Linked DNA regions of Teredinibacter purpureus. The protein of the gene in region 2 interacts with the protein of the main gene of each other region in a pairwise test. Links are inferred from orthologs where the notes say so. Each region holds a gene or a part of one and is shown on either strand. Other genes may lie near its edges. The genes, in order: H5647_RS20480 and lepA.

Region 1 (15,338 bases), 510 kb from region 2 along the record:
ATAAGAATTGATTTGAAAACGACGTAAACAATCTAAATAGAAAGCTCTGGACAAAACGGCAATGAGAAGGCCTATTAACAAGACTGAGTACGCCATACCGTTATCTACGCGGGGCATCTCGCCGGTGTTGATATCCTACAGGGCAGTAAAAAAACCAAGTGCTAAGAAAATAGCAGTAATAACAGGCAGTGCATCAATGAAACTGCGCTGCAGATTGTTCGTTATTATATCGGTACTTCTCTCGCTACTGTGGCAAGCGCCGTTGGTTGCTGAAACCACACAGCTAAAACCGCCGATGATTCAGTTGCGAGATATAGCACTGGTTTCCTTCAATCTGGATGTGGTGCATATCGTTATAGACTTAGAGGTTCGCAATCCTAATTCAGTCGATATGGTTGTTGAAACGATTCTCTACGGCCTTACTTTGAATCAAACTCACATCAAATACGGTCGTATTCAGCAGCAAGAACACTTTTCTGCGAACAGCGAACGCTCAGTTCGAGTTCCGGTATCCCTGGCGTATGATCAACATCTGTCTGATATTCTTACTGCCTTAAGCCGTACAACATCATCGTCTTATGAAATCAGTGGTAGCGTGAAACTCCAGGGTGAAAATACGCCGTTGCTTTTCCACCATGCCGGACCATTGCTTTTACCACGATTGGCCCAGTCTGTTGAGGGCAGTGAATAGCGGCAAAATGCATTGGAGTAGAGTGGTGAATAAAATTGTGACTTTGCTGCTTATCGCTGAGTCTATGATCGAAACAGAGGATACGCTATGAACGACCTTTCAGACGAAGAAAAGCAGTTGCGCGATAGATTGGGAATTGAAATTCCAGAACCACCAGCCCTGGAAGGACTCCTCGAAATAACTGTTCGGCAAGCCAGTGTACAGACCGGCGCCCGTGATTTATTAACGCTCGCTATTTCGTCTTTCTTTGCCTTCTTATTGGCTTTTTGCGCGCCGATAGTAGCCGCCTCAGCGGCAAGAAAAGGAAGACGTTTCACATCGACTGAAAACACTAAAAAATTTAGAGCTAATAGCGATTAAAAACCTTTTTTGCCTAAATAATCTTACAATATTTTGAGGAGTACATCATGGAAAAAGTCAATGTCTGGAGCGAAACGATTCTCACTGTAATGACTACTCTTTGGGGTAAGCTTGCCGGTTTTTTACCTAATTTGCTGGGGGCTATTTTATTACTCGTAATAGGTTACTTTGTCGCTAGATTTGTTGGATTTGTGTTAGCCAAAGGACTCAATAAAGCAGGGTTTAATGAACTCAGCAAGAAGGTGGGTGTAGCGGCGACGATGGCGCGTGCCAATATCACGCTCGATGCTGCTGAAATCATCGGCAAAATCGCGTTCTGGATCATTATGCTGACATTCCTGGTGACGGCTACTGAGGCCTTGGGTTTGCCCAGAGTATCGGAAACCATTGATGAATTTGTCATGTACTTGCCCAAGGTCATCGCGGCAGCCCTTATTCTTATTATAGGTTTGTTCGTGGCACACTTTGTTCGCGATTTGATTCGTACCGGTGCCGAAGGCATCGGTGTAGAGTATGCGAAACCTCTGGCATCAGCGGTTTATGGTTTATTATTTGTGGTGATTGTGTCGCTGTCGATTGGCCGGTTGGAGATTGATACAGGCTTATTGGATACAGTTATTTCGATTTTTATTGCCGCTATTGGCATTGCCGCTGCATTGTCTCTTGGCTTGGGTAGTCGCGATCTTTCTGCCAATATTCTCGCTGGCGTGTATGCGCGTGACTTATACCGCGCCGGGGATCAAATACAACTGGACGATATTCGCGGTACGTTGGAAAGTATTGGTACGGTTAAAACCCAGATCAAACAACAAGACGGCGACCTGGTCTCGGTCGCTAATACGATCATTATCAATGCCAAAGTCAGCGTGAAGCGCTGAACGCCTATTCATTTATTCATCGCGGCCATTTAAGGATGCGATATTATGCTGTTGGCTCAGGAACCCATGGTGACGAGTAACACGCCTTCGGCTGACTGTGGCGATACCGAGTTGGTCGCGCAGGCTATTAAAGAGTTGCCTTATGTGACTCGGTCCTATGAACTGTTGATCAAACGCTATTACCCTCTCATCTACCGCACCTGCTTTGGCATATTGCGTGATAGCGGTGAAGCTGAAGAAGCCAGTCAAGTTATCTTGCTTAAAGTGTTCAATGGCTTGCCGCGTTTTCAAGAGCGCTCAGCGTTTAAAACCTGGCTGACAAAAATTATTCATAATACCTGCTTTAGTCGCCATCAAAAACTGAAGCGGGATCGGGCGTTCTATTCTGCGTTTACAGAGCAGAGCGATGATAACCATAACGATCAACAGGATGAGTCACCGGAGTCATTATGGAGGGATAGCTTCGATGTTATGGTTGATTGTTTAAGTGAGGAAGAACAACATATTCTCAGTTTACGTTTTGTTAGCGAGCTATCTTTGGCAGAGATCGCCACCCTGATGGAGTTGGGGCTTAGCGCTACTAAAATGCGTTTTTATCGCGCATTGGAAAAATTGAAAGAACAACTTTGAGTGCTAAACAGACAAACACGATTGGTCAGTCAATGAACCAAAGTGAGGAGATTATATCCATGGAGAATAATCGGACATCATTTAAATCCTTGGCTTACACTTTTTTATTGGGCGCTGTTGTTGGTATTGGATTAACCGTATTTATCGCCATAAAATATAATTTGTATAGCGGCTATGAGAATAGTGGTGATGCAACTGCAGTAGAGCCGGCACACAAAAAAGACGCTAATGATAGTGTTAATCTATCCGCTGCGACTGCGTTAATGCTAGATTTATCGCCTATTTTTGTCGAAGACGAAATGACCCGCAATGGTCGTGTTATACGGACGAAGAAAAAAGCGAGTAAGGCTGTCGAAGCCGCTATAAGTGATGAGAGTATTCGCGTAAAAATAGTACAAGGCTATGCTAATGATCCAGTGTTGGCCAGAAGTGTTATCAAAGTGCAATCCCGTAATGGCAAAGTATCATTATCAGGGGGTCGTCTTCCACCAGGATTTATCGGCCGTGCTATTGTTCTCGCTTACAATACAGAGGGTGTAATATCCGTTGCTTCGACTATAGAAATCAAACTCAGGCAGCAAAAATAGACATCAAAAAAGTATCAGAAATTTACTTTAAGTAGTCAGCTATCATGTATGAATCATTAGTTCAAACACCCTATTTATTAGTATTACTGATTTTTTACCAAGACGTAGTTTTTTAGGCAATGCATTTTCGTTGCCAGGAAAACGTCGATGAGAATAATGCCTGGTGTCCTACCCGATTAAAAAGTCAAACGGTAAAAATGGATGTCAGTAGTGCTGATAATTAAGCTATTCTCCTCCGTGTGGAAATGTAATGTCAGAAAATAAACATTCAGTAAACACTTGGATTAGTGTCAAATGTGAGTTGCTGTCATCTCGTTTGAAGAAGCTGATCAGGCGGCGTGATGTGAAACAATTTTTGCGTTTTATATTAATTCTGACGGGCTTAATCTCTGGATACGCTGTTATTTTCCAGTTGCTGATGGCCTATGAGGGGCAGCAGCATTCAATGATCTCCGGTCTTTACTGGACGCTGTCAACGATGTCTACGCTAGGCTACGGTGACATCAGTTTTGTGAGTGACATTGGTCGAGTGTTTTCTATCATCGTACTGCTATCAGGCATGATCTTTCTGCTGATTATTTTGCCTTTTACTTTTATCGAAATGTTTTATGAGCCTTGGATGAAAGCCCGCGCAGCCAATCAGATTCATCGAAGTGTTTCAGCACAGATGAGCGATCATGTGATTCTAACGTTCTACAGCCCGGTAGCACGTGCGCTAATAGATAAACTAGAGCATTTCAATTACTCCTATATTGTTGTCCTTCAAGAACTCGACCAGGTGATTAATCTGATTGACGATGGCATCAATGCGATGTTCGGTGAGTTAAATGACCCTGACACATGGGTTCAGGCCCGTGTTGAAGAAGCGGCGATGGTAGCAACAACACGCGACGATATCGTGAATACTTCTGTCGTTTTTACGATACGCGGGGTGACGGATTCAACACCGGTGATAGCGACCGCAAGAGAAGAGGCGGCTGTAGAGGTACTGAAACTGGCAGGGTGCAGCCAGGTGCTTGAACTTACAAAGCTAATGGCAGAGGCACTGAGCCGCAGAATTGCGGGTAGTTCGAAGTTTCCACATATCATCGGCAGGATTGATGACCTGCTGATTGCGGAGGTTGATTCAACGCGTACGACCCTTGTTGGAAAGGGGTATCTGGAAGCCCAAACGATAACCAGCATCAGCATTATTGGCTACTGGGCGCGAGGAACATTTGAAATTGCGCAACCTGAAAGTATCATCGAAGAAGATACCTTACTGGTTATAGCGGGCTCTGCGGATCAGTTCAAGGAGTTCAATGCCAGTTTTCAAGCGGAGCAAGCAGCGACTGAACCAAACCCTGTCATCATTATCGGCGGAGGCCGTGTGGGCAGATCAACCGCAGCAGCACTGCAACGACGTGGTATGGACTATCGCATCGTTGAATTGATTGAAGAACGTGTTATGGACAGCGACAAGACTATTATTGGTTCGGGCGCTGATAAGATGGTACTGGAAAAAGCGGGCATAAAAAACGCACAAACCGTCATCATTACCCCCAGGGATGATGAAACCAATATCTACCTAACCATTTTCTGTCGACTACTGCGACCCGACATACAGATTATTAGCCGAGCCACTTTCGAGCGCAATCTGGCGGCACTGCATCGTGCGGGATGTGATATTGCGCTGTCCTATGCATCGATGGGTGCAAACGCACTCTTTAATTTTCTGCAACGCAGTGACTTGCTGATGATTGCTGAAGGCTTAGATGTGTTTAAAGTTCAGGTACCGAAAACGCTGGCAGGAAAAACATTGGCTGAATCGAACTTTCGACAAATGACCCACTGCAGTGTGATTGGTATCGATCTGGATGATAAGACTATGACTAATCCGGGACCGGATTCTATTTTACCAGAAGGCGGGGAGGTTGTGTTAATTGGCACCCCGGCAGGTGAAGCTGAGTTCCTCAGACGCTTTAATTCTGAATCCGAATAGGCCTGCAGCACCTTCGTAGTTAGTTTATTCCGCAATAAATTGCTCAAATCTTTGAATTCCACACTCTATCCAATGATCAGTTTGATATCCGAGGGTATAGAGTTTTAGCCTCAAGCAATGTTTTTACCCGCAGTGACGATGCACAGAAACACTACCTGTTTTATAAAGAGGTGCAACTTTAGGGGAACGGAATTGTTGGACGCGTATGAGTAAGCAGGGTTATTATCTGGATGAAGTGCTCCTCATCGCGGCGTTAACGTTCAATACCCATTAATGGGCTATTCAGTGCACGACTTAATGTTCACTGTTCCGTCGAGATGGATATCCCTCTGTGGAAAAGCAATAACAATATCATGCTCACGAAAAAGCTCTTCAATGCGAAATCGAATATCACTACGAATAACCCGTAAATCTCTTTCACTGCTAGCATTCATCCAGAATGAGCTATCAAACATCAATGCGTTGTCGCCAAAGTCATCAAAGATAACTAGCGGTTCTGGTTCGCGTAGAATTTGAGTATTTTCATCTATCGCCTGCCTGATTAATTCAGCGACCTTTTTTACCGGTGAGCCATAGGCAACACCCACTTTAACTGAGGTGCGAGATAGTCGATCAATTAATGTCCAGTTGACGACGGCATTTTCCAATAGATGACTGTTGGGGACTAAAAGATGAACGCCATCGACTCGGCGAATGCGTGTAGAGCGGGTGTTGATTGACTCTACTGTACCTTTGGCGGTATCACCAATCTCCAAGAAATCACCTATCTTAATTGGCCGCTCCCACATTAGTATCCAACCACTAATAAAATTATTAATGATATTTTGCGCGCCAAAACCTACGCCAATAGCCACCGCGCCTGATATAAACGCAAATGCCGTTAAGGGTATATTGAAAATATCGAGTGTGGTGATAACCAGAATGATGAGTGTCAAAACAAAGAGAATTCTTCTCACCAAATGAATAACATCGGCATTGACATGTCTGGCTTCCAATTGCTTGACTATTTTACGAGATAACCATCTTAGTGTGAGAAAACCCAATAAGAGTAAGAGCGGAAGAAGCAATAATTTGCTAACCGTTACGGAGGTATCGCTCAATGTAAATAGAGTCGTATTTAGTATATCTAGAATGAGTGCTTTAACATCTGACATAGGTATCCTTTTTTATTCATAACTGTTTTCTGATCGGGGTGTTTAAAACCACTTAAAAAATTTAAATAAAATTACTTGAATAATAACGACCGTCACTAAACTAGCCACAAAATATGAAAAAGCTATGTTGTTATCTACGCCGGGCATACCACCGATATTAATGCCGAATAAACCGGTTAAAAACCCCAGCGGTAAAAAAACAGCGGTAATCACCGATAGCACATATAAGTTGCGATTGAGTTGGTCAGACAATGCGTTTACCAGCTCATCTTTGACCACTTGTGAGCGTTCCCTAATAGCATCCAGTTCTTCGATGCCTCGCATTAGAATATCCTGAGCTTCCTGAAGGCGACGTAGGTTCTTGCCGGTTAGCCAGACAACTTCGGCATAGCGTAGTTGGTTAATGGCCTCTTTTTGTGGTGCGATATAACGACGTAACAATATCGCTGATTTTCTAATCTCGGAAATGTCGTGGCGCAGTTGACGATCAGGTTTGTCCAGTATCCGCGATTCCAGCAGACCAATTTTTTCATCCAGCTTGTCAATTCCGTTTTCTATATAATTAAATAATCTTGAGCTGATAGCGGCGAAAGTGTCGCCGATGGTTTTCGGCCCATGTTTTTGATTGAAGCTATCAGCTACTTCCATTACGGCTTTGGATTTTCGATAGCGCAGGCTGATGATTCGAGTCTCAGTAATCCATAGCCGAACGGCGACCATATCCTCCGCTTGGCCACCTTCATTGTGGTTGATACCACGCAAAATAATAAGCACTCCATTTTCTAGCTCGAGCATACGGGGCCTGGCGTCTTGATCGAAAATGGCACGCACGCTGTATTCGTCAATATCTGGAAATGTGTGGTGGACAGTGCTTTCGGAATCTGGATGATTGGCGTCAAAATGAAACCACAAGGGGTGATTAGATTGGCTGATTTTCTCGAGATCTGTGTGCTCGATAGCACCACCATTGCCATCTAGTTCTTTTGCAAAAATAAGTGCAGAGTCAGGCATTGTCTTTTTCCTTATTGTGTACGAATCACCGAGGGCAAACTTGGTTGAATACAGTCTTATTACACGGATTTTATACTAGGTTTTTCGGATCGAGTAATTGCTGGAGCCGATCTTCATCAATGTCGGTCATTTCTATAGCGACCTCTAATATGGAGCGATTGTCGTGATAAGCGCGCTTGGCAATTTCGGAGGCCTGACTGTAACCTATTTCCCGATTTAGTGCGGTAATGAGCACAGGGTTGCGTGCCAGATGTTTTTCAGTGGCTGTTTCGTTGACCACGAAGTCTGCAATCGCTGTTGTTGCCAGGCAGCTACAACTGTTTGCCAGTAGCTGAATACTTTGCAGCAGATTAAAGACAATCACCGGTAACATCACATTGAGCTGAAAATTTCCCGATTGACCGGCGATCGTTACCGTTGTGTCATTGCCAATGACTTGTGCTGCCGCCATCGCAACAGCTTCGGGTATCACTGGATTAACTTTTCCCGGCATAATACTGCTGCCGGGTTGTAGGGCCTTAAGACTGATTTCACCTAAACCCGCCAAGGGGCCGCTATTCATCCAACGTAAATCGTTAGCGATTTTCATCAAGGTTACCGCTAGGGTTTTGAGCTGACCGGACAATTCTACCGCTGTGTCCTGACTACTTATCGCGGCAAATAAATTATTGGCAGGTTCAAATTGAAGTGAGGTGAGTACAGATAAATGTTTTATAAATACCTCAGAGAAACTCTTAGGTGCATTGATCCCGGTACCCACAGCGGTGCCGCCCTGTGCCAGTTGACGAAGACGTTGCTGAGTATCATTAAGGCGTTGCTCTGCAAGTTGCAGTTGTGCGCGCCAGGCTGATAACTCCTGAGTGAAGGTCAAAGGCATAGCATCCATTAAATGAGTGCGCCCCGTTTTGACCTGCCCTGTCAGCTCACTTTCACGTTTGGCAATGGCGTTAGTTAGCTGATGCAGCGCGGGTATTAATTGCTGATGCAGAGCCAGGCTGGCGCTGATATGGATGGCGGTGGGGATGACGTCGTTACTGCTTTGGCTGCAATTGACGTGGTCGTTGGGGTGTACCTGGCGCTTTAGTACCTTGCTGGCCAATGTAGCAATGACTTCATTGATGTTCATATTGCTGCTGGTGCCGGAGCCGGTTTGAAATACGTCCACTGGGAATTGATCCGCATACTTACCCTCGGTAATATCAAGCGCGGCAGCACTGATGGCCTCGGCTATATCAGTATCGAGTTCGCCCAGTTCATTATTGGTTTTGGCCGCCGCTGCTTTGATCAACCCCAGACTGCGAATAAAATCCCTTGGCATGGGAATGCCACTAAGGGTGAAATTGTTAATGGCTCGTTGGGTTTGTGCACCGTACAGTGCCTGTTCAGGAACAGGGATTTCGCCCAAACTGTCTTTTTCAATCCGGGTGTTTTGGGCCATGACACTCGCTCCTGTTAATTGTTAACAATTCGGTTGAGGACATACCTGAGGACTCCACCCGCGCGGTAGTATTCTATTTCCACAGCGGTATCGATGCGCGATTGCAGCGTGATTTGACGCTGTTCACCGGACGGATAATGAATCAAGGCAGTCAGATGCTGCTTGGGTTGCAGTGCTTGATCCAGACCGAGAATGTCGATATGTTCATCGCCGGTGAGTGCCAGCGTTTTTCGATTGTCACCCGGTAAAAACTGCAAGGGTAATACACCCATTCCGACAAGATTAGAGCGGTGAATACGCTCAAAACTTTCTACAATAACAGCCTTTACTCCGAGCAGTAATGTACCTTTAGCCGCCCAGTCGCGGCTGGAACCGGTGCCGTATTCCTTACCGGCAACGATGACGGTTGCCGTTGCCTTGGATAGGTAGTGCATGGCTGCATCGTAAATTGGCAGAGCATCGGTACTGCCGGAAAGTCGTGTATAACCGCCTTCCAGTTTCGGGGTCATTTCATTGCGAATACGAATGTTGCCAAAAGTGCCACGCATCATGACTTCGTGATTACCACGCCGGGAACCGTAGGAATTAAAGTCAGGTTTAGCCACGCCGTTCTCCATCAAATACTGAGCAGCCGGGCTGTCCGCCGGGATGGCTCCGGCGGGGGATATGTGGTCGGTGGTAATAGAGTCGCCCAGCATCGCTAGCATGGGTGCGCCTAGGATGTTGCTTTGGTTGCCTTGATATTGTTCTTCAAAGAAGGGGGGCAGGCGGATATAAGTGGAGTTAGGCATAAAGGTATAGGCCGCGTCATTACCACTATCGATAGCTCGCCAGGCGGCGTCACCCTGAAAAACCGCACTGTACTGTTTTTTAAACATGTCGCTGGTGATGGATTGCATTAGCTCGGCTATCTCTGCATTACTGGGCCAAATATCGCGAAGATAAACCGGTTGACCGTCCCTGTCATTACCGATCGGCTGGCGGCTTAAGTCAATGCGGGTGGTGCCCGCCAAAGCATAGGCGACAACCAGTGGCGGTGAGGCTAGCCAGTTTGCTTTGACCAGTGGGTGAATCCGGCCTTCAAAATTTCGGTTGCCCGACAATACGGATGAAACGATCAGATCGTTAGCCTGTATCGTATCCTCTACCGCTTTGGATAATGGCCCTGAATTACCGATGCAGGTGGTGCAGCCATAACCCACCAGGTTAAATCCCAGCGCATCCAACGATGCTTGTACACCGGCTTTTAGCAGGTAGTCGGTAACGACTTTTGAGCCGGGGGCTAAGGATGATTTAACCCAGGGTTTTCTCTGCAAACCTTTGGCGAGCGCTTTTTTGGCCAACAACCCGGCGCCAAGCATGACGGCGGGATTAGAGGTATTGGTGCAAGAGGTGATCGCGGCAATGGCAACATCACCATGATGCATTTCCAGATCACTGTCCGCTAGCGGGAAACCCTGGTCGAGCTGGCCGAGTTTGCCTTCCAGTTCAATATAGCCATCCATCGCCGAGTGCAGTGCTGACACAGTGACACGATCCTGAGGGCGTTTCGGCCCGGCCAAGTTCGCCTCGACGGTTGCCATATCCAAGTGTAGCGTGTCAGCAAAATTCAGTGTTGGGCTATCTTCATCGCGCCATAAGCCCTGTGCTTTGCAATAGGCTTCGACCAGCGCAATACTGTCCTCGTCGCGGCCACTTAAGTGCAGATAATGCAGGGTTTGCTTATCCACGGGGAACAAGCCGCAGGTGGCGCCATATTCCGGCGCCATATTGGCAATGGTCGCGCGTTCGGCCAGTGGCAAATGATCAAGCCCCGCGCCGTAAAATTCAACAAACTTACCCACCACCCCGTGTTCGCGCAGCAGTTGCACTATTCTCAGTACCAGATCGGTGGCAGTAATGCCCTCGGCTAGTTGCCCGGTCAGCTCAAAGCCAATGACATCTGGTATTAACATGGGGATTGGCTGTCCTAGCATGGCAGCTTCAGCCTCAATACCACCGACCCCCCAGCCCAATACACCCAGCCCATTGATCATGGTGGTATGGCTATCGGTACCTACCAGCGTGTCAGGGTAGGCCATGAGTTGGTCGCCGTCCTGTTCAGTCCACACCGTTTTGGCCAGATACTCCAGGTTAACCTGATGGCAAATTCCTGTGCCTGGCGGTACCACACTGAAGTTATTAAACGCACCTTGTCCCCATTTCAAAAATTGGTAACGCTCACTGTTACGCTGCATTTCGATGTCAACGTTTTCGCCAAAAGCATCTGCGGTGGCAAATTTGTCGATATTCACCGAATGGTCGATGACCAAATCTACCTTTGATAGTGGATTGATTTTCTGTGGGTCTATCCCTTGCTCAAGCAGCGCATGGCGCATAGCGGCCAGATCGACAACGGCTGGCACCCCGGTAAAATCTTGCATCAAAACGCGCGCTGGGTGATAGGCTATTTCCTGATCGCTGCCGCGACCGGCGCTGGCTGCCAGCGCTTGTATATCTTCCCGGCTGCAAGTTTGTCCATCTTCATGGCGAAGCAGGTTTTCCAATAAGATTTTTGTGCAAACCGGTAGCCGGTTAATGGCTGACAGGGTTGCTAACTCACCACCATTGATTGCGTAGTAACTGAATGTAGTGTTGTTAACCTGCAATGTGTTGAGGGTATTAAAAGAGTTTTTTGAACGAGTCATCGTGAATTGCCTCGGGGGTATGGATTGCTGTAAGCATTACAGGGTCTATGTTTTTAATCAAAAGCCATTGATTTCCCATTGTCTGCAATAGTACGTATGTGTTGTCGCGTTAGTTGTCGTGGGTCTTTAACGCCGCAGGAATGAGCGATAGTTGTCACTTCTTTTATCATGTTGTTGGCGTAATGATTAACACGGTGAGCCTTGTCGAGTGGGTCTAAACCTGCCTGAAGCCGTTTATTGTGTGTCGTTACGCCGGTAGGGCAGGTGTTTTTATTGCACTGCATCGCCTGAATACAGCCCAGAGAAAACATAAAGCCGCGCGCATTATTAACAAAATCAGCTCCGGCACACAGTGCCCAGGCGACATCACTAGGATTAATTAACTTGCCGCTGGCAATGACTTTGATGCGTTCACGTAAACCTTGCCGAATAAGGATGTCGACGACTTGCGGCAAACTTTCGTAAACCAACATACCCACATTATCGATCAAGCTCATCGGTGCTGCTCCGGTGCCGCCATCACCACTATCTATAGTTATAAAATCCGGTGCACTTGCCTGGCCTCTTTTGATAATCGCCTCGCACAATAACTCCATGTCAACAGGATTGCCTATGCATAACTTAATGCCCGTCGGCTTTCCGGTAATTGTTCGTACATGGTCGATCATAGTTAATAAATCATCAGGCCCCTCGATTTCGGGAAAACGATTGGGACTGATGGCGGCTTCTCCGGGCGCAATACCTCTGATACGGGCAATTTCTTCAGTGACTTTAATGGCGGGTAAGATGCCGCCTTTGCCGGGTTTTGCCCCTTGGCTGAGCTTGATTTCAAACATTTTAATCGTTGGATGGTCTGCCAGTTCTTTCAGTTTTGAATCAGAAAAATCGCCGTTATGATCACGCACACCAAATTTACCGGTGCCGATTTGAAACACTAAATCGCAACCACCTTCCAGATGATACGATGATAGTCCACCTTCACCCGTGTTAAGCCAAATGCCAGCCATCTTTGCCCCACGCGATAATGCTCTAACGGCGGGCACTGAGATGGCACCATAACTCATGGCAGAAATATGGAAAAATTTTTCACAATAATAGGGGGTAGGTGTGTCGGGCCCAATAATAATCCCTGTTGTATCAATCGCTTCATTTTCCAGAACGGGATAGAGCCCATTGGCAAAAAACACCGTACCCGGAATGGACAGATTACGACTTGAGCCAAAGGCGGTCGTGGAATCGAGATTTTTTGCGGCACGATAAACCCAGTTACGTTGGGCACGGTTGAACGGCATTTCTTCACGATCATTGGCAAAAAAATACTGGCGGAAAAATATCCCCCAATGCTAAAACACATAACGCAGGCGGCCGATAACCGGAAAGTTATGACGGATGGCCTGTTTGGTTTGTAATTTATCGTTGATATACATCCAGACAATGACTGCGGCAAAAAAACCTGCAGCCAGAACAATACTGTAAACCAGTATTTCAACAATAAACTGATAGTTTTTCAGGTGTTCGATAGTGTCAGTGCCTTAACCATCCTCGATGATTTTTACTTAATCAGCAGAGTGTTGATGCGCTTTGTTTTGATGAGGGGATGGGCGATAAACCCAGTTGCGTAATACCAATGGCGTAAATACAGCCGTTAACAAACTCATTAGCACGATCGCGATATAAGCAGCCTGTTCAATGGCGCCAGAATTGAGCGCTAATAAAGCCACCACCATGGCGATTTCTCCACGTGGGACCATACCAACACCGATAGCGATAGAATCTTTATTGCTCATACCCAACAAGCGTGCCGGTAGACCACAACCGATCAATTTGCTGGCAATCGCTGCAACCGTCAGCGCCAATAAAAACAGAAACATGTCAGTGGTGAATGCCGATACATCGACTAAAATTCCCAGCGAAACGAAAAAAATGGCACCAAAGACGATACGTAGGTAATCCGCGCCTTCATGGAAATTACGGCTGTGTTTGAGGTGTACGCCTTCCAAACTGACACCGGCAATAAAGGCACCGACAATAGCCGACAAACCCATCAGTTCAGCGACAATGGCATAGGCAAAGGCCAGCATCATGGCGAGGACAAAAACCGCTTCTGTATAACGTTGAGCAAAAGCAGTGCCGTCGAGTTTGGTAATCCAGTGGCGGAGATAGCGCTGGCTTAATATGACACCTGCCACTAAAAACACCACGGCTTTCAATAGCATAAAACCGATGTCAGGCAGCGACGCTTCGCCACCGCCTACCTGCAGGCTTATAGAGAGTGCTAATAGCGCCAGTACATCGTCAATAACGGCGGCACCGATAATGGCTTTGGCTGCCACACTATCGAGCTTGCCCATTTCGCGTAGGGTATCGGCGGTAATCGCAATGCTGGTTGCGGACAAAGCCACACCAATTAACGTGGCTCGGCCAGGGTCAAAATCAAACAACAAAGCTAAACCAAAACCGCAGGCCCAAGGCACTACTACACCAAACAAGCCAATGACAGCATAGCGTAGTTGCAGCAGATCCTTAACCTTGAATTCCAGACCGATGGTAAACAGCAAAATTGCAGCGCCCAAATGACCGAGACTGGAGACGAAACCGGTATAGGTTATCAAGCCAAAGACGCTGGGGCCGATGATGATGCCCGCCAAAATTTGTCCTACTACTGAGGGTTGTTTGAGCATAGAGGCCAGCAGGTAACCGCTCAGTGCCATAAACAGCAGTACGCTCATTTGAAATTCAACGGAGTGCATGACATGGTTCATAAGACTATTGCTCCAGATTATCTATCCAATGATTCAGGTACCCGCATGGATGCCTTTTAATAGTCGTCCAAGGATGTCAGCACCGGTAATGACTCGGCGCTGCTCGGACCACAACAAAATAATGTCGTGATCAATGACGCTATCGCACTGAGTATCGTGGCTCTTCTTTAGCTTACCCAGTACATCCCCCAAAGGTAATTGCGGGTTAGTAATGACAATAGGCCGATGACAATAATCATAAGGTTGAAAGTCAGCGGATGGTCTAAACAGAGCGGCGCGTAAAAAACCATCAGCATCCAACACGACCAGTGGTTGCTGCTGTTGGTTAACGAGTACAACCCACTTATGGCCGGAACACTGTACTTGTTGCAAAAACGGATCATCTGCTGAAGGTTTAAAGTCTGGCAGTATCGGTAGGTCCAAATGGGTGGGTAATTCGATAATACTCTCTGGATCTAAAGTCTCGCCTTCATTGCACACCGCAATATCGTCGATTTGCAGGAAATTAAGCGCACCAATTCCCTCGACAGCCTCAACTTCAGCCTCGTCAGCCTCCATATGCTTTTTGATCACTTGTCGCAAGTCACGCTCGCGCATATAGGTGATGCCTTCTTTGCCAAGCCATACATCCAGTAACAGCGCACAAGGTTTGGCGACAGGAAAAAGCAGTAGTTGATAAAACCGTAATAAAGGCGCTAATAGAGACGCTGTTTTAAGCGCGTGGCGTGAGCAGTAAGCTTGTGGCGTGATTTCACCAAACAGGGTGATAAATACCGTCGAAAATGCAAAAGCACTGACTCCGGCCAGCACTGAATCTGACAATAACGTTAATAGGACATTGATCCCGACATTGCCCCACAAAATGGTTGTTAGTAAGAAGTTGGAATCCTGACGCATAGCGAGCACGGTTAACGCAGCTTTGTTTTTGTCACCCGCTGCAACTTCCAGTTGCAGGCGATTCAGGCTAAAAAAGGCCAGATTTAAACCGGAAAACATAGCGGATTGGGATATACAAAAAGCGATGCCCAGCCATATCCACAGGTCTTGCTGAGGCAGAGTGTTAAGCCAGGACATTCATGTGTGCTCCTATTAAATGAGTGCCTGGTCGTCAAAGCCTGGATTGGGAGACCGCTCAGCCGTACTTTGAAAAGCGTCGACT
Region 2 (15,390 bases):
TCAATCAATGTATCGCCTGAGCGAATATCACCGCGCGCTTCAGCATGCTTAATCATTGACAAGGCTGGCCGGTCTTTCACCGATCCTGCGGGGTTATTGCCCTCTAGCTTCAACAGAATAGTATTACGCTCTATACCCGTCATTCGTTGCAAGCGTACAAGCGGCGTATGCCCTACGCATGACTCTATAGTTGGAAACTCCATACTAAATTCACTGCTCCACAATCATCTCAATGTTTAAGGACGCTGACACCCGACCTAGTGTAGGCACTCCCCTCGCTGCAACGCAGCAATTTAGTCGGTAGCCCCCACCACATTCGGAGCGCAATTCTAACAGTTATGCTTCCTAAATTTCTTCTTTTTGCCTATGCTAGGCTACTTTCAGCCCCTACCAAGCAGAAACGGTATCCGACTCGCCTATAACCTGTTTTAACAAACGGTATACCTACAGGCCACTGTGCGGTTATCCGCGCCGAACTACACAGGCAATACGGTTTAATACTAAAACAATAGTTAACACGAATAGAGATACAATCTCGGCAGCGCAGCTCCCAACAAAGGCCCATTATGTTTGAAAATAGATCTCTTAAACGCAAGCTTTGGCAGCTCATTATTGGGCCTTGCGCGCTAGCGCTTCTAATCCTTTCAAGCTGTTATTTATATTTGCAGCAACAATTTATGGACGCGCAAAATATCGCACGCGATCAATTTGTTTTCGCCTTGTTTGCCGACTTCACTGGCAGCCGAGCGGTCAGCCCTGTTGCAATCGACCAGCTTTCACTGGCTCTTCTTAACACAGAAAAATTTCGCACGCTGGCAATTGTCGACAATGAATTCAATCCCATCTGGCTACGCGGACTACCGCTAAAAACACCGTCCGCAGAGGAAAGCCAAAACATCATTCGCGCAGGAAAAAGCAAACGCAGCTACTGCATCAATAATTTGTGTTACGCCTATTTACACACAAATATAAAGTTAGAGGTTTCAAGCAACACACACCAAACGGAATCGGAATACATTATTGTCGTCTCTGACAATTTAAATCACTACATTACCCGCTACCAGAGCATTATTGCCCTTCTTGTTACGATTGCCATTTGCCTATTGATAGCGGCTATTTACCTGAGGAAATATCAACGCATTATTCTCGACCCCCTAGAGAATATTCATACCGGTATACAAAACTATATTAGCGGTAGAGGCGATGCTGAAATATCGGCTAAATCCGGTAAAATTTACGGCCGACTCGTTAACGATATCAATCAGCTCGCGCGCCTACAGCGAATTACACAAGATAACCTGCAACAGAATATTGAGCAATCCACAGCGGAACTACGCGAAACGCTTGAGACCGTCGAAATACAAAATATTGAATTGGATATCGCCCGCAAGAGCGCGCTGGAATCCAGTCGAGTTAAATCTGAATTCTTAGCCAATACTAGCCATGAAATTAGAACGCCATTAAATGGCATTCTTGGTTTTTCTGAACTGCTCAAAAAAACTGAACTCAATACTCAGCAAACCGAATATCTAGAAACTATAGATGAGTCGGCGAAAGGGTTATTAACAATCATCAACGATATTCTTGATTTTTCACGACTGGAAATCGGGAAGCTTACGCTCGAATATAAACCCGTTCGCTTGCGCCAAGTTGTGGAGGAGTCCCTTCGGTTGCAGGCCCCTGCTGCCCACGAGAAAAAATTACGTCTACTTACCGTTATCGATCATGATATTCCGGAACATTTACTGGGTGACCCGTTACGGCTTAAACAAGTACTATCCAACCTTCTATCGAATGCTATTAAATTTACCAATACTGGACACGTATTAGTCAGCGTCAGCAAAGAAGATAGAGCAGATAACCAAATTACACTGCATTTCCGTATTACCGATAGCGGTATTGGCTTAAACCAAGCACAACAAGAAGAGTTATTTGACGCATTTACCCAATTGGATTCCAGCGAAAGCAGAGCACACGGCGGCACCGGGTTGGGGCTGGCCATTGCTAAAGGCCTAGTTGATCGAATGAATGGCCAAATTGGTGTAGAAAGCGAACCCGGTCAAGGAGCGACCTTCTGGTTTACCTCTACACTGGGCCGCAACCCTAACGCTGCCAATACCGTGGGTTACTTAAAAGGTACGCTGCGTAACATTCGGTCAATGGTGTACGATTGCTCCTCTATGAGCCGAACTGAAATCACTCATTATCTTCGCGGTTGGGGAGCTGAAATCCATGAAATTGCGCACTTCAACGACATCGAATCCAGCACAGAAGAAGCCTGCCGAAACGGACAAGTTAACCTTGCCATTATTGATGCGCAAGTTGATGACAAAACGTTTGATAAGATAAAACTTCGTAAAATTGTCGATACGCTCAACCAAGATTATTCCATTCCCGCGGTGATTTTGGCCTCTCCAGCAATACAACGATTAATCGAGCCTGCTTTAGCGGGTACGCATACCGCTATCATCCAGCGTCCCGTACTCTGCAATCGCCTACACCAAACGGTCTGTGAGCAGCTGGGAATTATCATTGCCGATGCCGAGACAGACACGCCAAAAACCGCGAAAAGTGCTACACGAGAAATTAAGGAGATCCACATATTAGCGGTAGACGACAACCCAGCCAATCTTCGATTAGTCACTGAACTACTGAAAGATATTCATGTGAATGTTGTTGCCATTGATAACGGCGCCGATGCCTTAAAGCTATGCGAAACGCGAGCGTTTGACCTTATTCTGATGGATATCCAAATGCCCGGCATGGACGGGCTAGAAGCAACCCGCGAGCTACGCAAACGTGAAAACCCTGACCATCGCACTCCTGTAGTGGCATTGACCGCTCACGCGGTTAATGAGCAAAAATCAAAATTACTATTGGCGGGCATGGACGATTATTTAACGAAGCCCGTGAGTGAAAACGAACTACAACATATTATCGATCGCTGGGTCGCACGCAATCCGTACAAGCGCAACACCAATGAGCACAACCTTGCCGCAAACACCACTATCGTCGAGACTAAAACCTCAACCGCCAATGTAGCGGATACAACGAGTATCGATACCGCCGACGAAGCAGCAGCCAGTATCGAAAAAGTCACAGAGAAACTCGTCGATATCCAACAATCATTATCTTTGGCGAAAAATAAACCCGATCTCGCCAAAGATATGCTCGTCATGTTGCTTGAATCTTTACCCATGGCTAAAAAGGAAATGTCGACCTACCTAAACGAAGGGAATCACAAGGAACTTCAAGAAGTTGTCCACAAGCTTCATGGGGGTTGCTGCTATTGCGGTGTCCCCAAACTACAAAAATTAAGCTCCGAGTTAGATTCAAGACTCCAACACGCACTCCAACACAACGAGCTTCCCCCACTTCTCGAAGAGAGCATCGCACAACTTCTATCCGTTATTGACCAAATGTTAGAGTGGCACGAAGCCATTGATGTAAGTGCGCTTTTTGACGAAGATGAATCGACGACTTAATGTGCCCTCAATTGCACGGTCGGGCAAGCCTTGGCGAACTATTTAAATAGCTCGCGACTCACCAACGGTTTGCCCCCCAACGCTTCGTTCAATGCCACTCTGCAAACTTGCTTAGCCGCTAAACGAGCGCCCTCGGCAGCCCATCGCCCTTCTGCGATAGCCTGAAGCTGGCTACCGCGTAGGGAAAGCTGTCTCGAATGAGGTACAACGGGTGTAAACCCCTGTGTGGGGCTGAAGGTATAATAAAATTCACTGCTTGCCTCAATAGAGTTACCTTGCGCATCTTGCAGGAAATCAATACCAACACCCAAATCATCCAATAGCAAAAATTCAAATTCACGCAACACGACATCAACCACCTCTTTCTCCACAACACTTAACTGCTGCAAACAACGATGGTACGCTTCAAACAACCGAGGATGGGGGTCCTCTGCAGCGAACAACCGCTGAATCAATTCATTAATATACATTCCACAATAAAGAGACTCACCTGCGTGTAACAATGGCGGGTGTTCAATTTCAATTTGCGAGAGTGTTCTGAGTGTGTTTTTGCCGTGATAACTAATTGAGAGCGGTACAAACTGCTGTGGTTTACTGGAACCAGAAGATTTCCGGTGACGGGTACGAAAAACGGTACTTACCCGGCCATAGTGCTGGGTAAAAAAATCAATAATAATGCGGCTATCGGTAAAGTTTCGCCAATGTAAAACAAAAGCCAGCTCGTCCTCTACCTTTAGCATAGCCCATTTCCCCGGCTATTCGTCTAACCCAAGGCTGCGTAAAGCTCTAACATCGTTAGACCAACCGCGCTTCACCTTCACCCAAAGATTTAGCATTATTTTGCAGTCAAAGAGCCTTTCCATATCTTCACGCGCTTGCTGACCAATCTGTTTGATACGCTCGCCTTTATCACCGATCAGCATTTTTTTCTGGCCACTTCGCTCAACTAAAATAGCCGCACTAATGGTAACAAGCCTATCATTTTCAACAAACTCTTCAATTTCTACTGCTGTCTGATACGGAACTTCATCGCCCAACTGCCGAGTAATTTTCTCCCTTACAATTTCTGCCGCTAGAAATCGAGAATTTTTATCTGTAATCTGATCTTCTGGATAGAAATGCTCTCCCTCTGGTAAAAAATTTGAAACAAGAGCTTCTAGTTTATCCAAGTTTTGATTTTTCAATGCAGAAATAGGCACAAGCTCTGCTTGAGGAAGCTGCTGAGAAAGATGCTGTAAATGTGGAAGCAACTCGTTTTTATCGTCTAGCTGGTCGACTTTATTGACCGCGATAATAACGGGACATGTAACATTTGAGACTTGCAAGCAGACCCACGCATCCTCGTCCGTCCACTGCTTTCTATCCACTACGAATACCACCACATCAACATCTTTCAATGCAGACGAAGCGCTCTTATTCATAGCTTTGTTAATCGCTTTCTCCTGATTTTTATGAATCCCAGGCGTATCAACAAATAACATCTGTACACTGCCTACCGTTTTTATGCCAAGCACATTGTTACGAGTAGTTTGGGGTTTACGCGAGGTAATACTAATTTTTTGCTCGAGCAAATGATTCAATAAGGTCGATTTACCCACATTGGGACGACCAACAATCGCGATGTAGCCAGATTTTAAAGAAGACATAATTAACAATTTCGCCTGATAATAGGGAGAGGGTGCTAGCGATACCGCAACGTAACTATTTGACGCCTAGTGCCAATAGCATTTGTTCCGCTGCCTTTTTCTCGGCTACACGCTTGCTGCCAGCGATTGCAATAGTGGTTTTTTGTGCGCCGCCAACATCGCAGCTCACCTCAAATTCAGGTGAGTGGGAGTGACCAAAACACCGCACTACTTCATACCGTGGCAGGGGTTTTTTATGCTCTTGCATATACTCCTGCAGGCGAGTTTTTGCGTCCTTTGCGGTCTCTGCGGGAGAGGTTAAGTCAAGCCGTGTATCAAACCAACGTAACACCGCTGTTTTACACGTTTCCATTCCCGACTCGATATAAATTGCACCTAACAGTGCTTCAACTGCATCAGCTAAAATTGATGCTCTACGAAAACCACCACTTTTCAATTCACCTTCGCCTAATTGCAGGTAATCGCCCAACTGAAAATCTCGGGCAATTTCCGCCAAAGTTTCGCCTTTCACTAAACTCGCTCGCAAGCGGCTCAAATCACCTTCGCGCGCAGTAGGGAATTTATGAAACAAGGCTTCGGCAATAAAGAAATTCAACAACGAGTCGCCAAGAAACTCTAAGCGCTCATTGTTTTTCGGCCCAACACTCCGATGAGAAAGGGCTCGATATAACAGAGTCGGGTCTTGGAACTGATACCCCAACGCAGATTCAATTCGTGCGCTATTCAGCTTCGATAAGGTACTCACAACATAATTCCGGCTGGGAAGTGTCAAGCTGACTTTTAAATATCAGCAACACTTCAATATTGGCAAACATAGGTACACGTTTTTCGTATACATTGTTTATTAACACGCGGTCATTCTTACGCACTACTTTAAATGCAGTCCCTTCTTCACCGCGCACATTATTTATCATCATAAAATTTTCAATTTTTCGATAAATATCGCGTTTATCCATCGCGCCCAAATTAGATTCCTGCTCTGAAAGCGATTTCAATGCTCCCTGAACTGCCCAATTATCTAAATAATGGGGGCCAATGCGAAACACGCAAAAAAACAAGCCCCCAAAAAAGAGAATCATGAACATCGTATTGGTAGAAATAAATCCAAACTGACAATTGGGTTTGTTCATAACATCTATCCAAGTGGTACTTATATTGAGCCTGTTCGAGAAAAACTAGGCAAACTCAAAAACTTGTCCCAGTGCATCCATATAGCAAATGCTTTACCTACAATTCGATCTTCCGGCACAAAACCCCAATCTCGGCCATCTGAGCTGTTATCGCGATTATCACCAATCATTAGATAGTGCCCTTGCGGTACATCCCAACTACCATTGACACTAAGCCGCCCAGGAATGGTACATTTGCGCATTCGGTGGGTTTCGCCATCTATATTTTCATCGGTGATTAAATAACTACCGCCTCGAGCAGAACAAAAATCGACACTTTCGATTGTCTCTCTTAGCACCAAGGTCTGCTCTGCTTCGACACCATTAATATATAGCACGTTATTCGTGTAACGGATTTTGTCGCCCGGCAGCCCAATGACGCGCTTAATAAAATACTGGCTGCGATGAGGCGGAAAAAACACCATCACATCACCGCGCTTCGGATCACTTACAGGAATAATTTTATTACGGAATACCGGCATACGAACACCGTACGCAAATTTATTCACAGCAATAAAATCGCCCACTTCCAGCGTAGGCACCATAGATTCTGAAGGGATTTGAAAGGGCTCGATAATGAACGACCGTAGAAAGAAGACCAAAAACAAGACAGGAAAGAAAGATTTAGAAAACTCTACAACGGATGGTTCTGCCGCAACCGCCATATAAGCTTTTACGTAGCCCTCGTCCTTCTCCTTTTGCGCGTCAGTTAAATGGGGAAAGCGTGCATCAACATTCGCGATAGCTGCGCGACGAGACTTTTTCAACATTACAATATCGTAAAGCCAAACCATGCCGGTACCAGCAACGGCCAACATTAAAATTAACGGTAAATTGATATCCATATTTGTCCTGTATTTAACTATCGATTTTAAGCACAGCCAAGAAAGCTTCTTGTGGAATTTCGACACTTCCCACTTGCTTCATACGCTTTTTACCGGCTTTTTGTTTTTCCAACAATTTCTTCTTCCGGCTAACGTCCCCACCATAACACTTAGCCGTTACGTTTTTGCGCAACGCTTTTACCGTGGTTCTCGCAACGATTTGACCGCCAATAGCGGCTTGAATAGCCACATCAAACATTTGTCGTGGAATAAGCTCTTTCATTTTATCGGCTAATGCACGGCCTTTGTAGTGAGCGTTATCACGAAAAATAATCAATGCTAACGCATCAACTTTTTCACCGTTAATGAGTACGTCAAGGCGCACCAAATTGGAGGGCGCAAACCGTACAAAGCTATAATCTAATGAGGCAAACCCACGGCTTACCGATTTTAGCCTATCAAAAAAGTCCATAACCACTTCATTCATGGGTAATTCATAGCAGAGCGACACCTGCCCGCCAACATATTGCAAATTTTTCTGAATACCACGTTTTTCAACACACAGCGTAATGACAGCGCCTAAATAGTCGGACGGAACGAGAATATTCGCTTCGCAAAGCGGTTCACGCATTTCGTCAATTAAGCTGATATCCGGTAATTTGGAAGGGTTATCCACATAAATGGTTTTCCCATCATTTGTTACCACTTCGTAAATTACAGTAGGTGCGGTAGTGATAAGGTCGAGATTATATTCCCTCTCTAGTCGCTCTTGGATAATTTCCATGTGCAGCATACCAAGGAAGCCGCAACGAAAACCAAACCCTAAAGCATCTGAACTTTCAGGTTCATAAAATAAGGAAGCATCGTTTAGGGTTAGCTTGGCCAAGGCGTCGCGGAACGTCTCGTAATCATCGGAGCTTACGGGAAATAGACCTGCATAGACTTGTGGCTTTATTTTTTTAAAGCCTGGAAGCATTTCAACATCGGGGGTCTTTGAATGCGTTAACGTATCACCCACTGGCGCGCCCAAAATCTCTTTAATTCCTGCTACGACAAAGCCCACCTCCCCCGCATTTAAGACACCGGTATCTTTTCGTTTCGGGGTAAAAACACCGACGATATCAACACCATGGGCTTTACCAATGGATTTTGCGATTATTTTGTCTTTTGTTTTTAAAGATCCCTGGGTCACGCGAACAAGCGAGACAACGCCAAGGTAATTATCAAACCAAGAATCAATAATAAGGGCTTGAAGCGGTGCATCAACATCGCCAACAGGCGCAGGAACATCGCGTACCAGCCGCTCTAATACATCCTGAATACCCAAACCAGATTTCGCGCTACAGCGCACTGCATCAGTAGCATCGATCCCTATAATATCTTCGATCTCTTCTGAAACTCGCTCCGGCTCTACCTGAGGCAAGTCCATCTTATTCAATACGGGGATAACTTCTAACCCTTGCTCTATAGCCGTGTAACAATTGGCGACAGACTGGGCCTCTACGCCCTGTGCGGCATCCACCACAAGCAGTGCACCTTCACAGGCGGCCAAGGAGCGCGACACTTCGTAGGAGAAATCAACATGACCGGGAGTATCAATAAAGTTCAGTTGATAGGTTTTACCGTCTTGCGCGAGGTAATCCAATGTAACGCTCTGAGCCTTAATAGTGATGCCTCTCTCGCGCTCGATATCCATGGAATCCAGCACTTGGGCTTCCATTTCTCGAGCGGATAGGCCGCCACAGTCTTGAATAAATCGATCTGCGAGGGTCGATTTACCGTGGTCAATATGGGCAATAATAGAAAAATTTCGGATATGACTAAGATCGGTCACGAGGGCTTGCTACTCATCAATGATTAAACGGCCTAGATCTGCTTTATGGGCCTCTATTACAGAGCCCGTATCAGCGACTCAGAGGGGCTTTCGGTGGCGCAAGTCTACAGTATTTAATAAGCCTAAGCTATGCGAGCACCACCCCCCCGAAATTACTTGAGCGTGGCGCTGCTAGGCTTGAAGGCACTAAGATTAAGGCTACTGTAGCCGTATCGTTCTGAAGGTTGGGCGGCCATCGCGGAAAAACCGTATGGGCTGTAAACTATCGGAAGGCAAATTGGCTAATATCCGACGGTAATCCTCTACTGTTTCTATCTGTTCGAACCCGAGCTGCGCGATGACATCTCCTGGAGCAACGCCGGCATCGGCGGCAGCACCATGAGGGTCCACCTGAGTCACCGTTACACCACCGGTTAACCGCCACTGATCGCGAAGCGATGATTCAATCGTTTCAACCGTTAAGCCTAGACGGTCCGCCGCGGTACTCGGTGACACCTCAGTGATTGTGGCCGCAGCATCGCCGCCCTCTAAGCGCCCTACCGTAACGTCAATAGTTTTACGCTTTCCTTTACGCATAACGACTACGGGTACTTCGCTATCAGGCTGAGTTGAGCCCACCGCGTGAGGCAAGTCACCTGACGTAAGAATGTTACGCCTTGCGAACTTCAGAATAATATCACCAACCATGATGCCCGATTTATCGGCTGGGCCACCGGGCTCCATTTGAGCAACAAGCGCTCCCTGAGGCCGTTTTAAACCAAAGGAGTCGGCTAAGTTCTTATCAACCTCTTGAATAACAACGCCCAACCAACCCCGATCCACTCGGCCTTTTTCTTTTAACTGTTCAACAACGTTTAATGCGACGGTCGACGGTATAGCGAACGAGAGACCAATGGAGCCGCCCGAACGTGTATAAATTTGAGAGTTAACCCCAACAACTTTACCTTCCATATTAAACAATGGCCCTCCCGAATTGCCGGGGTTAATGGCGACATCGGTCTGAATAAAAGGCACGTAATTTTCGTTTTTGTCTGTTGGAATACTCCGCCCGATTGCACTCACAATTCCCGCACTTGCCGAAAAATCTAATCCAAAAGGAGAGCCAATGGCAACTACCCACTCACCTATGCGCAACTCATCATTGGTGGCCAAGGTTAAAAATGGTAATTTTTCTTCATCAATTTTTAACAGGGCCAAGTCTGATCGGGGATCTGAACCAATAACCATTGCTTTAAATTCGCGGCGATCAACAAGCCGGACCACGATTTGGTCTGCATCTTCAATCACATGATAGTTAGTTAACAAATAGCCATCGCTCGAAATAAGAAACCCAGACCCCATAGAACTCATATTGCGCTCTGGCATTTCTCTAGGCTCAAACAGGTGCCGAAATATATCAGGAATTTGCTGCCCTGGTGGGAGACTAAAGCCACGCGGCTTTACCGCCGTTGTGGTGTTTATTTTTACCACGGCAGGAGAGCTTTTTTCAATTAACGGGGTAAAGTCGGGAAGATTATAATTGGCTGCTGAAACAATCAATGGAAAGGCCAAAACTATAAACACAAAAAACCGTACGATCATTTATTTTCTCCGCGAAAGTATTTTTTCAATCCTCTGGCTTATAAAAAGCAATTTGCGCCAGTTAGTTATCAGAACCTCAAACTCGCCTTCTGGTTCCCAGCATTCATAAAATTAGTGTAGGCCTATATTAGTCACCGACACTAATCACCGAAGACAGTTGACCCAACAACTGAGGCCTTACGCCTTTCCTGTTTGGCAAAAAACGAACAATACCACCGCCAATCAGCAAGCCCACAACGGCAGCAAGCATCATAAATATTTCCGCAACGTCACTATACGAGGCCCCTGCCAATGCCAGAAACATACACAGCAAAGGTAATCCGTAACTTAATAGAGCATCCAGCACCATGGCGGTTTCATCAACACCAATTAGCACGTCATCCCCCAACTGAGGCCGACCATGAGTGGAGTCAGACGAGTAAAATGCTTTGATGCACGTAAGGTTACTATCAGCGGCGACGAGTAACTTCTGGCCACAACCATGCCGGGCACGACACTGACCACAGGTCGAAAGTTTGAGAGTTTCGACCCAAACGCCATCACACTCAACTGCGATTACTTTGCCACTTTCACTTAACACTCGAGATAAGCCTATGATTCTCTGCGATACAAAAAACAGATAATGGATGAAATTGCGGGGTATTGTAGACAGTTTGGGGGGTTATGCCCAAAAAACAAGGCACCCCCAACACTAAGACGGCATTGCAAGATGATGCCCGTTAGGGAACGGGCGTTAAAAGCGGCGTAGAAATAGACTGCAATATTCTAACAGCGGCCGTTTCTGGCACTTCCCCAACTAACGAGAGATGCACAACTTGCTCTTCTGCTCGACGTAAATCCATCAAAATTAATGTCGCACCGCGCTGTGCCATTCCTCGAGGAATCTGCTGGACATCCTCGTTTTCTGGCACGAGCTCAGGATTAACAAAAACAGAAAAGGAAGAAAGCCCATCGGTATACGTGTGCACAAGACCATCCTGCTCTGTCCAGCGGGAATTGGCGCGAGTGAAGCCGACAGGCACCCAGCTAGGCATCCACTTATCCACACCTGCGCTAGCACCAACCTCAGCGCTCTTGCGCTCTGTGGCCACCTCTACACACGGCTGATCGGGCTCAACCGAGGTAAAACTCTCCAGCTCCTCACTGTCCCATTCAGGGTTATGATCAAAGGCAACAAACTGCATGCGCTCCAGTACTTTGCTACGCGAAACAACCAATACCTTTAGCAACACGCCAGACTCAACATCTACACCCAAGCTCATACCGTAGCGATCATTATCTTTCGGCAGCAGTTGCACCACAGCCACCTTTCGGCCGGCAACTCGATCATAGCCTTTATAGTATAAATGGTAATACTCGTTAAAATGTAACGCTTTGCCACTACCCGTGGCCAACATTGCACCTCTCACCATGCGTCCGCCGAGCGATTCGCAACTGGCCGTTCGACCATCACGGTTTAGCGTTCGCGTAGGCCCGTTCAGCAAAATATAACGCTCATTTTCAATGTTGTTCACAACCGCATGAGACACATCAATGGTTTCTAAGCTGCCGCCATGCTCATACGTAAACACACCGCGATAATTCTCGGTACGCATCGCATACGTTAACCTTGCAAGAATTTTCTCCGCAGAAGGCTCTGTTTCTACCGCATAGGTTTCAACACAAACAATACAGAGCGCGACAACGCCGAATAAGGCTTTTATATAGCGGCTTAAACAAAACGGGAACACGAGTTACAACACCTCGTTGGCAACGATTTAGTAATAAGGGAAAGATGAACGAAAAGTAGTATTTAAAACGTAGAAACGACCGCATTAACCCGCAAGACGGCCGTCTCAATAATTATTCTGAGTCGCGAGGCACTAATGTCTGACTTTCTACCACAGAGGCTTCACCTTCAGCAATTGTCGGTGCAGATACGGCATTCAAGTCGGTTAGACGCGCAAACGAAATAACACCCAAATCACTATTGTCTGATACCTGGCCAGCATGGATCATCATAAGACGGTCCAAATGCGCCTGTAATTCAGCATCCTCGACGATTTGTGCACTTTTGCTGCCTGTTGTGGGTAGCGCCTGAGTGATTGCACCTCTAGGCAGGGACGGTTGCTGTGCAGTGTGAGCTGTACTTACAGTACGAGCCGATAAAGTTGGCGTATCGAACCCGGCGGGAACAACCGCAGAATTCAAATCGGGCGCAACGAAAGGCTCCAGTTCTGCAAGAGCGCCATCCGTAACACTATTGCCAGCACCAAACCCCGAATACTGCTGAACACCCACCAACAAACCAAAGGCAACCGTCGCAGCAATACTGCCTTTAGCCATAATATCGACCCAACGACGTTTGGCCGACGGCGAGGATAAGGCGTGAGCCGGTTCCAAATCAATTTCAGCTCGAATATGAGCGGAAAGATCGACCCCCATTAATGGAGAGCTCTCGTTCTTCATTACAGCGCTGGCCATGTGATAGCGATGCCAAGTCGCACGAACATTTTCGCTTTGCTCTGACTCTCTTAGTACACGCCGTAGATCAAGTTCATCACCTTGATCGTCCAGCAATGCGGATATAGATTCGCCAATAGCTGTGCTCATTGTTTCGGGCTTTTCATTCTGTGCAGAAGAAGTCATATCTACTAACGCCTGGAGTATTACACCGCCAATGCGGCAATTATTTTAGAGAATAACCGGTAAATATTATCGATTATCAGCCCTATAAAGTAGCCTTATTCAGCCGCTATTCAGGACTCACACAATCTGACCACCGTGTGCTCATTTTGTTTCACTTATCTCAACATTTATTAACGAACCATGCGTCACGACTATCAGCAATGACCAAACAGCGGACTCACTCAATACCCACCTATAGCAAATGGGCCATCTGTTTATCAATAGATTCACGTGCACGAAAGATACGCGAGCGAACAGTGCCCACGGGACACCCCATAACCTCTGCAATATCTTCGTAGCTTAACCCTTCCATTTCTCGAAGCGTTACCGCCGTACGTAAATCTTCCGGCAAGTCGCGTATGGCTTTTTGTACAACATCGTCCAGCTGATCTCTCATTAGCTGCCCTTCAGGAGAGCCGAGATCTTTCAGTTGTTCACTGCCACTGTAGTACTCCGCATCTTCAACATCGACATCGGAGGCTGGCGGGCGCCGCCCACGTGAGACTAAGTGATTTTTTGCCGTGTTGATCGCTATTCGATAAACCCATGTGTAAAACGCGCTATCACCTCGAAAATTAGGTAGCGCTCTATAAGCTTTGATAAAGGTTTCTTGCGCGACATCTTGAACTTCAGCACTGTCTTTTATAAAACGGCTGATAATCGCAAATATTTTATGTTGGTACTTCAAAACCAAAAGATCGAATGCTCGTTTGTCGCCTTTTTGAACGCGGACAACAAGCTGTGCATCTGTTTGCGAAGCGGGTTGCACCGCCATTGACTACTCCCCAAAACCTTCACTGCCGGAAGGCTTACTTAAATTCTATCGCTTTGATATCCAGTGACCGAAGAAACCCTCTCCACTGAGGATCGCTCAATTATTCATTCGTCTAGTCGCGTTGATTACCCACAAACTCTAAAACAAAAAAATGCTATGCCAATTCAGATGAATGAACACCCTTAAAGTTCCATGCGCCACTAACTAAAATAGAAACACCTTAAATTCAAGCGCTGCATCTATCCCCTAAGGTTAGGACATTCCCGCAAAAATCAATGTATCACCGCCGGAATATTACAGAATAATGAAGTACTTAAGGTATAGTAGACGCTGTTTGTAATGGCTCCCCCCACTTTTATGACTACTATTCGATCAATCTCAAACCCTTCTTATGATGTGCTTATTATTGGCAGCGGTGCAGCCGGACTAGCGCTCGCACTTAATCTTCCCTCTAGCCTTCGTATTGCCGTACTCAGCAAAAGCAAACTTAATGAAGGCTCAACCTGGTACGCACAAGGAGGCATCGCAGCAGTTTTAGACGATAGTGATTCAATAGAATCTCACGTAAACGATACGCTTAATGCCGGCGCGGGGCTATGCCACAAAGATGCTGTTGAATTCACTATTAGCCATAGTAAATCGGCCATTCAGTGGCTTATAGACTTAGGCGTTAACTTTACCCGACAAGCGCAGTCTGGAGATTTCCATCTCACGAGAGAAGGCGGGCATAGTCAGCGTCGCATCATTCATAGTGCCGACGCCACAGGAAAAGCACTACACACCACCCTGCTCGAAAAAGTGCATAAAGCCGACAACATCGCTCTACACGAACATTACGTCGCGCTGGATCTCGTTAAACAGGTCGACCCCAACAGTAAAAAGTTACGCTGTGCTGGTGCATACGTATACAACCGCAGCACCGAGAGCGTAGAAGCCTTCACCGCAAAAACCGTTGTACTTGCCACTGGCGGTGCCAGTAAGGTCTACCTCTACTCATCCAATCCCGATGGGGCGAGCGGTGATGGCATAGCAATGGCTTGGCGTGCAGGCTGCCGCGTCGCCAATATGGAGTTCAATCAATTTCACCCCACGTGCCTGTACCACCCAAAGGCAAAGTCCTTCCTCATTACTGAAGCTGTTCGAGGGGAAGGCGGCAAACTTCTATTACCCAATGGTGAACGGTTTATGGATAGCTTTCATGAACTGGGAGAACTCGCCCCGCGCGACGTTGTTGCGCGTGCAATCGACCACGAAATGAAACGATTGGGTAGCGATTGCGTTTACCTCGATATCAGCCACAAATCTGAAATATTTATTGAGTCTCACTTCCCTAATGTACGACAGCAGTGCCTTGAATACGGTATCGATATCACTAAAGAACCCATTCCCGTTGTACCAGCAGCTCATTA

Evidence for each region.
Region 1: the proteins of lepA (region 2) and H5647_RS20480 interact in binary tests that used the Escherichia coli proteins (3 or more experiments, as listed by UniProt). The link is inferred for Teredinibacter purpureus from one-to-one orthologs.

What each region holds. Positions count from the first base shown.
Region 1 is NZ_CP060092.1:4,595,991-4,611,328, reverse strand. What follows is about bases 5,309-8,111. They hold H5647_RS20480 (zinc transporter ZntB), read right to left. Parts: upstream 7,293-8,111; coding sequence 6,324-7,292; downstream 5,309-6,323. Other genes in these bases: H5647_RS20475 (class II fumarate hydratase), read right to left, coding at 7,363-8,111; H5647_RS20485 (mechanosensitive ion channel family protein), read right to left, coding at 5,406-6,281. Also shown: H5647_RS20515 (LEA type 2 family protein), read left to right, coding at 62-691; H5647_RS20510 (hypothetical protein), read left to right, coding at 779-1,051; H5647_RS20505 (mechanosensitive ion channel family protein), read left to right, coding at 1,099-1,929; H5647_RS20500 (sigma-70 family RNA polymerase sigma factor), read left to right, coding at 1,975-2,559; H5647_RS20495 (BON domain-containing protein), read left to right, coding at 2,619-3,146; H5647_RS20490 (potassium channel family protein), read left to right, coding at 3,397-5,127; more of H5647_RS20475, read right to left, coding at 8,112-8,730; aconitate hydratase AcnA, read right to left, coding at 8,745-11,417; H5647_RS20465 (FMN-binding glutamate synthase family protein), read right to left, coding at 11,471-12,709; H5647_RS20460 (cation:proton antiporter), read right to left, coding at 12,974-14,179; H5647_RS20455 (DUF21 domain-containing protein), read right to left, coding at 14,213-15,253; H5647_RS20450 (succinylglutamate desuccinylase/aspartoacylase family protein), read right to left, coding at 15,269-15,338. UniProt on the Escherichia coli protein: Zinc transporter. Acts as a Zn(2+):proton symporter, which likely mediates zinc ion uptake. Purified ZntB reconstituted in liposomes also binds and transports Cd(2+), Ni(2+) and Co(2+).
Region 2 is NZ_CP060092.1:4,090,607-4,105,996, forward strand. The notes cover bases 6,559-9,413. They hold lepA (translation elongation factor 4), read right to left. Parts: upstream 8,959-9,413; coding sequence 7,159-8,958; downstream 6,559-7,158. Other genes in these bases: lepB (signal peptidase I), read right to left, coding at 6,559-7,145; H5647_RS18290 (Do family serine endopeptidase), read right to left, coding at 9,157-9,413. Outside these bases: cysteine synthase CysM, read right to left, coding at 1-203; H5647_RS18255 (response regulator), read left to right, coding at 567-3,485; DNA repair protein RecO, read right to left, coding at 3,524-4,225; GTPase Era, read right to left, coding at 4,241-5,131; rnc (ribonuclease III), read right to left, coding at 5,187-5,876; H5647_RS18275 (DUF4845 domain-containing protein), read right to left, coding at 5,851-6,261; more of lepB, read right to left, coding at 6,282-6,558; more of H5647_RS18290, read right to left, coding at 9,414-10,539; H5647_RS18295 (SoxR reducing system RseC family protein), read right to left, coding at 10,667-11,119; H5647_RS18300 (MucB/RseB C-terminal domain-containing protein), read right to left, coding at 11,259-12,269; H5647_RS18305 (sigma-E factor negative regulatory protein), read right to left, coding at 12,382-13,167; RNA polymerase sigma factor RpoE, read right to left, coding at 13,400-13,981; nadB (L-aspartate oxidase), read left to right, coding at 14,339-15,390. UniProt on the Escherichia coli protein: Required for accurate and efficient protein synthesis under certain stress conditions. May act as a fidelity factor of the translation reaction, by catalyzing a one-codon backward translocation of tRNAs on improperly translocated ribosomes.